DNA from 3 places in the Agromyces litoreus genome. Region 3 is predicted to be linked to each of the others. Evidence: predicted binding sites of a transcription regulator. Region 3 holds the regulator's gene; each other region holds the start of a gene.
What was found. The regulator LexA, encoded in region 3, represses DNA repair genes until DNA is damaged. The targets are predictions, from matches to a motif close to TCGAACANNTGTTCGA.
Positions count from the first base shown of each region.

Region 1 (2,263 bases), on a different contig from region 3:
ATGGGGATCGCCGACGGCGTGGTGGAGCAGATCATCCGCCCGACCGGGCTGGTCGACCCCGAGATCGTCGTGAAGCCGACCAAGGGCCAGATCGACGACCTGCTCGAGGAGATCCGCCTTCGGACCGAGCGCGATGAGCGCGTGCTCGTCACGACGCTGACCAAGCGGATGGCGGAGGAGCTCACCGACTTCCTCACCGAGGCCGGGGTGCGCGTGCGCTACCTGCACTCCGACGTCGACACGCTCCGCCGCGTCGAACTGCTCACCGAGCTCCGGGCGGGCGTCTACGACGTGCTCGTGGGCATCAACCTGCTCCGTGAGGGGCTCGACCTCCCGGAGGTGTCGCTCGTGGCGATCCTCGACGCCGACAAGGAGGGCTTCCTGCGCTCGTCGACCTCGCTCATCCAGACCATCGGGCGCGCGGCGCGCAACGTCTCGGGGCAGGTGCACATGTACGCCGACGTCGAGACGGAGTCGATGCAGCTGGCCATGGAGGAGACGAACCGTCGCCGCGACAAGCAGCTCGAGTACAACCGGGCGAACGGCATCGACCCGGCTCCGTTGCGCAAGCGCATCGCCGACATCACCCAGGTCCTCGCGCGCGAGGAGGCCGACACCGCCGCGCTGCTCGCGGGTCGCGACGGGAAGGGCGGCTCGGCGCCCGCGAAGCGGGACGGCATCGCCGCCGCCGGTGCGAACGACCTTGAGGACCTCATCCGCGACCTGAACGAGCAGATGCTCGAGGCGGCGGGTGAGCTGAAGTTCGAGCTCGCCGCGCGGCTGCGCGACGAGGTCTCCGAACTCAAGCGCGAACTGCGCCAGATGGAGAAGGCGGGCCACCTCGGCTGATCGGCGCATCGCGTCGGCCGCTGCCGTGCGTCCGGGGATCGAACGCGTGTTCGCTGTGAGCACCTGCCGTCAGGGCGGTCATGTCGGAGGGCGTTCGTAAACTCGTAGGGTGCCAGTTTCACGTCTCGATGCCCATTCGCGTCTGAGCGTCCGGGGGGCACGCGTCCACAACCTGCGCGACGTCGACGTGGAGATCCCCCGCGACGCCATGGTCGTCTTCACCGGGCTCTCCGGATCGGGCAAGTCCTCGCTCGCCTTCGACACGATCTTCGCCGAGGGCCAGCGACGCTACGTCGAATCCCTCTCGGCGTACGCGCGGCAGTTCCTCGGCCAGGTGGACCGCCCCGACGTCGACTTCATCGAGGGGCTCAGCCCCGCGGTCTCGATCGACCAGAAGTCGACCAACCGCAACCCCCGTTCGACGGTGGGCACGATCACCGAGATCTACGACTACATGCGCCTGCTGTGGGCGCGCATCGGCGTCCCGCACTGCCCGGTCTGCGGCGAGCGCATCCAGCGCCAGACGGTCCAGCAGATCGCCGACCGGCTCATGGAACTCGAGTCCGGCACCCGCTTCCAGGTGCTGAGCCCGGTCGTGTCGCAGAAGAAGGGCGAGTTCGTCGACCTGTTCCGCGACCTCTCGGGGCAGGGCTACTCGCGCGCCGTCGTCGACGGCGAGCTCATCCGGCTCGACGAGGCCCCGAAGCTGAAGAAGCAGGTCAAGCACGACATCTCGGTCGTGATCGACCGGCTGGTCGCCTCCGACGATATCCTCGGCCGCCTGACCGACTCGCTCGAGACCGCGCTGCGACTGACCGACGGACTCGTCCAGGTCAACTACGTCGACCGCGAGGGGGATGCCGCGTGGCAGACCTTCTCCGAGAAGCTGAGCTGCCCGAACCAGCATCCGATCGCGCTCACCGAGATCGAGCCGCGCACGTTCTCCTTCAACGCCCCGTTCGGCGCGTGCCCCGAGTGCTCCGGCCTCGGCACGCGGATGTCGGTCGACGAGGACCTGCTGCTCGGCGACCCGTCGCTGAGCATCGCCGACGGCGTCATCCTGCCGTGGACCTCGCAGGGCAAGAGCCTCTACAACTACTACGAGAAGCTGCTCGACGGGCTCGCCCGCGACCTCGGGTTCTCGCTCGACACCCCGTGGGAGGAACTCGACGAGTCCGCCCGCGCCGCGGTGCTCCGAGGCGACAACTTCGAGGTCCGCGTGCGCTGGCGCAACCGATACGGCCGCGAGATGAGCTACACCTCCGGCTTCGAGGGGGTCGTCCCCTACATCGAGCGGCAGTACCTGCAGGCCGAGACCGACGTGCAGCGCGCCCGCTGGGCCGAGTACCTGCGAGAGGTGCCGTGCCCGGTCTGCCACGGCGACCGCCTGAAGCCCGAGGTGCTGTCGGTGCTC
Region 1 covers NZ_JBEPKA010000006.1:134,827-137,089, reverse strand. Annotated here, with positions in the region: gene uvrB (excinuclease ABC subunit UvrB) at 1-849, shown strand, start outside; gene uvrA (excinuclease ABC subunit UvrA) at 959-2,263, shown strand, end outside.
Region 1: a site for LexA is predicted at 888-903, ahead of uvrA (excinuclease ABC subunit UvrA). Genes of this name have one in related genera too.

Region 2 (2,263 bases), on a different contig from region 3:
AGCGTGCGAACCCCGAGCCGGTGCAGCAGCGTCGTCGTGCGGGCATCGGCGACGAGGGACACGGGCAGCGGCGCGAGGAAGGCGGCCGAGCCGCCGGGTGCGACCACGTGCACGGACCCGCCCGCCGCATCCGGGCCCCCTCCGGCCGGGCCGGCCACGCGAGCCGCCTGCTCGGCTGCGAACGGACCGTCGCCGACGCCCACGCGCGCGCCGGCGACGCCGAGCTCCGCGGCAGCGGCGAGCAGGGCCCGTGCCGCGGCCTCCTCGCCGCCGTAGTAGCGTGCCGGGCCGCGCGCGCGCATCGCCAGCGTTCCCGGTCGCAGCACCTGCAGGCCCGGCACGATCGCCTCGATGCCGCGCACGACCGGCTCGAACGCGCGATGGTCGAGTGCCGCATCGTACGGCAGCACCGCGAGGGCGGGGGAGCGGTACTGCGCCTCGCGCAGCCGCAGTCCGCGCGTCACGCCGTCGCGGCGCGCGGCCGCCGAGCACGAGTGCACCTGGCCCGCCTCGGTGAGCGCCACGGGCCCGGCCGGGTCCAGGCCCGCCTCGCGGCACGCCGCGAGCACCGGCCAGTCGGGGCACCAGAGCACGATCGTGCGCACGGCCGCGCTCACGAGGCCCTCGCGGCGAAGTCGGGCCGGTGCACGACTCCGGTCGCCTCGGGGTCGGATGCCGCTGAGCCGAGGGCGCGCGCGGCATCCGCACCGATGGCGCCCGAGCCGGGCCGGGCCTCGTCGACCGCGGCGAATCCCAGGTCGCCCGCCGGAAGCCGGAGGCGCCGACGGCTGCCCCGGCCCACTTCGCCACGCCCCGTGACCCGGACCACGACCTCGCGCTCGGCGAGATGGCCGTGGCCGCGCTCGAGGCCCGTCCAGTCGCTGCGCTCGAGCTCGAGCCGCGCGTCGCTGCCGGGCCACGCGCCGTCGACCAGCAGCAGCGCACCGCGCTGGCGCAACCGGGCGGCGAACCGCGAGGCCTCGGCCGGGGCGAGCCGTCCAGCCGGACGCAGGGCGACCACGGGGATCACGTCGGCGAGCGCTGCGGCGACCGTCAGCCACTGCCGGCCCGGATCGGGCACGAGCACGAGCCGCTCGAGGTCGATGCCGAACCGGGCCGCCGCCTCGACGCCGAACTCTGGGATGCCCGCGACCGCGACCCAGCGCCCGCTGCGCGAGGGCCCCGCGAGCGCGGCCATCAGCAGCGTGATCGATCCCTCGACCTGCACCACCGCGCCCTCGCGGAGGGCCCCGCCCGGCAGTACCGAGGCGAGCGCCGGATGCGTCGGCACGGCCCTGGAGTCGAGCCTGGTGGACTGCATCCCGCGGATGCGGGCCTGCAGTTCCTCGACCCGTTCGATCCGCGCCTCCGGCGCCGCGGAGGCGGCCGGTGCGGATCGGGGAGCGGTCATCGTCACCCCTCAATGTTCGAACACATGTTCGAATACGGCAAGTCGTGGAGGCCACCCGTCCATGCCCCCGAGCGGGGGTCGAGTCCTCCGACGAGGCCGCTCCGTCGCATCCGGCTCGCCGCCGGCGTCGCCGCACCCGGGGTCGGTCGCCGGCTCGACCAGCCGTCGTCCCGATCGGAAGCGTGAGGAGCATCCGTCGGCCCTCGGGCGTGCCCGGCAGGGCACGCCCGACATGGCTCGCCGGGCCTGATCGCAGGGGCGTGCTCCATCGAACTCCACGCCTTCCTCAGGAGGCGCGGCGCGAATCACGACGTTCCTCAGGAGGACACGCCGACGAACGCGCAGACACGCCGAACAACTCCTGAGAAGCGAAACGCCCGCCAGGCAGCCAGACGATCGACCCCGGAAACGCGAGAAGGCCGGATCCGAAGATCCGGCCTTCTCGACAACACGTGCGCGAGGGGGGACTTGAACCCCCACGCCCTATCCGGGCACTAGCACCTCAAGCTAGCGCGTCTGCCAATTCCGCCACCCGCGCGTTGTCTCGGCCCTGATCGCTCAGCGGCCGTAGAAGACACTAGCACGGTTTTCCGGACCCGCTGACCACCCGGCGGCGCCCGGACGACCGCGCATCGCGGAGGCCCCGGTCAGTGCCGCAAAGCCGATCCCGGAACGCTGCGGATCCCGTCCGGAACCGGTGGCGAACCCGATCCATCCGTCGTCGCCCCGATGGGATCGCACCCCGCGCGCTAGCGTGGTCGCCATGGCCGAGACGACCCCGACGACCCCCGAGCTCGACGAGACCGCCGTCATCGCACGCGACCTGATCCGGTTCGATACGACGAACCACGG
Region 2 covers NZ_JBEPKA010000006.1:41,940-44,202, reverse strand. Annotated here, with positions in the region: gene ABME01_RS06455 (DNA polymerase Y family protein) at 1-617, opposite strand, end outside; gene imuA' (DnaE2-dependent mutagenesis accessory factor ImuA') at 614-1,411, opposite strand; tRNA gene ABME01_RS06445 (tRNA-Leu) at 1,865-1,949, opposite strand; gene ABME01_RS06440 (M20/M25/M40 family metallo-hydrolase) at 2,175-2,263, shown strand, end outside.
Region 2: a site for LexA is predicted at 1,428-1,443, ahead of imuA' (DnaE2-dependent mutagenesis accessory factor ImuA'). Genes of this name have one in related genera too.

Region 3 (2,263 bases):
CAGGAGGACCTCGGCCTCGACGTGCTCGTGCACGGCGAGCCCGAGCGCAACGACATGGTGCAGTACTTCGCCGAACTGCTCGACGGGTTCGCGGTGACCGAGCACGGCTGGGTGCAGTCCTACGGCTCGCGGTGCACTCGTCCGTCGATCCTCTGGGGCGACGTCTCCCGACCGGCGCCGATGACGGTCGAGTGGTCGACCTACGCGCAGTCGCTCTCGGAGAAGCCGGTCAAGGGCATGCTCACTGGGCCGGTCACGATCCTCGCCTGGTCGTTCGTGCGCGACGACCAGGCGCTCGGCGACACGGCCCGGCAGGTCGCACTCGCGCTGCGCGACGAGATCGGCGACCTCGAGCGGGCCGGCATCCGCGTCATCCAGGTCGACGAGCCCGCGCTGCGCGAGCTGCTGCCGCTGAAGCGCGCCGACCAGCCCGCGTACCTCGACTGGTCGGTCGGCGCGTTCCGCCTCGCGACCGGGGGCGCGGCGACGGCCACGCAGGTGCACACGCACCTCTGCTACTCCGAGTTCGGCGTGGTCATCGACGCGATCCGCGCCCTCGACGCCGACGTCACCTCGATCGAGGCGGCGCGCAGCCGCATGGAGGTGGTCGGCGACCTCGCCGCGAGCGGGTTCGACCACGGCGTCGGCCCGGGCGTCTACGACATCCACTCGCCGCGAGTGCCGAGCGTCGACGAGGTGCGCGCGCTCCTCGAGCGCGCGGTGGACGGGGTGCCGGCCGGCCGCCTGTGGGTCAACCCGGACTGCGGGCTCAAGACGCGCGGGTACGACGAGACGGTGGCGTCGCTGGCGAACATCGTCGAGGCGACGAGGTCGGTGCGCGAGGCCGTCGCGGTCCCGGCCGCCTGACCCCGGCGCGGGGCGGATGCCACGAGCGCGAGCCTGCGGCATCCGCCCCCGCGCCGTCGACGGCGGGCCGGCGCCTAGACGGTGCGGAGCACGGCGACGACCTTGCCGAGGACCTCGGACTCGTCGCCGAGGATCGGCTCGAACGCCGAGTTGCGGGGGAGCAGCCAGGTGTGGCCGTCGCGCTGGCGGAAGACCTTCACGGTCGCCTCGCCGTCGAGCATCGCCGCCACGATCTCGCCGTTCTCCGCCGTCTTCTGCGCACGGACGACGACCCAGTCGCCGTCGCAGATCGCGGCGTCGATCATCGAGTCGCCGACGACCTTCAGGATGAAGAGCTCGCCCTTGCCGACGAGCTGGCGGGGGAGGGGGAACACCTCGTCGATCTGCTGCTCGGCGGTGATCGGGACGCCCGCCGCGATGCGCCCGACCATCGGCACCATGGCGGCGTCGCCGACGGGTGCGGGCTCGGATGCGGCGGGTCGGCTCTCGGAGCCCGGGACGTCGATCAGGATCTCGAGCGCGCGGGGGCGGTTCGGGTCGCGTCGGAGGTACCCCGCGAGCTCGAGCTGGTTGAGCTGGTGGGTGACGCTCGAGAGCGAGGACAGCCCGACCGCGTCGCCGATCTCGCGCATGCTCGGCGGGTAGCCGCGTTCGGCGACGGAGGCGCGGATGACCTCGAGGATCGAGAGCTGCTTCGGGCTGAGGGTCTTGCGCCGACGAGACCGCCCGCCCGCGCCGCGTGCCTGGTCGGTGTCGATGCTCACGTGCCTCGCCTCTCGTCGGGACCGCCTCGGCCCGCGTGTCGGTGGTCGGTGTTCGACTGTCGTCGGAACATTCGAAACTGTATCCGCCTCGCACGCGCGCGACAAACATCCGTTCGAGTGTGTCGCGGATCAGGAGCCGGAAATCCCACCTTCCGGTGCTTGCAGCCTCGAATGTTCGAAGATATATTCGGAACACAGCTTCGCATCCGGCCCTCCCGGCCGAGGGTCGGATGCGTGGCTGGACCCGGGAGGTGCGGAATGAGTGCAATGGTGATCGGAACCGTCGGCGCGACGCCGACCATGCCCGGCTTCGGCCGCGTGGTGGCGAAGACGCGTCTCAGGCTCACCCGGCGCGGTCGAGTCGTCTTCACCGCGCTCGCCGCGCTCCCGATCATCGCGGGCGTGCTCGTCGGGGCGCTCTCCTCGGGTGGCGCCGTCGCCGGCGTCGACGACGGGCGAGCCGCGGTGGCGTTCGAGACCGTCGTCGTCGGGGCCGGCGACACGCTCTGGGGCATCGCCGAGGCGGTCGCGCCGACCGCCGATCCGCGCGACGTGATCTACGAGATCATGCGACTGAACGGCCTCCGCGATGCAGTCGTGCAGCCCGGCCAGGAGCTCGTGCTCCCCGCCGC
Region 3 covers NZ_JBEPKA010000020.1:29,858-32,120, forward strand. Annotated here, with positions in the region: gene metE (5-methyltetrahydropteroyltriglutamate--homocysteine S-methyltransferase) at 1-867, shown strand, start outside; gene lexA (transcriptional repressor LexA) at 942-1,625, opposite strand; gene ABME01_RS13930 (LysM peptidoglycan-binding domain-containing protein) at 1,899-2,263, shown strand, end outside.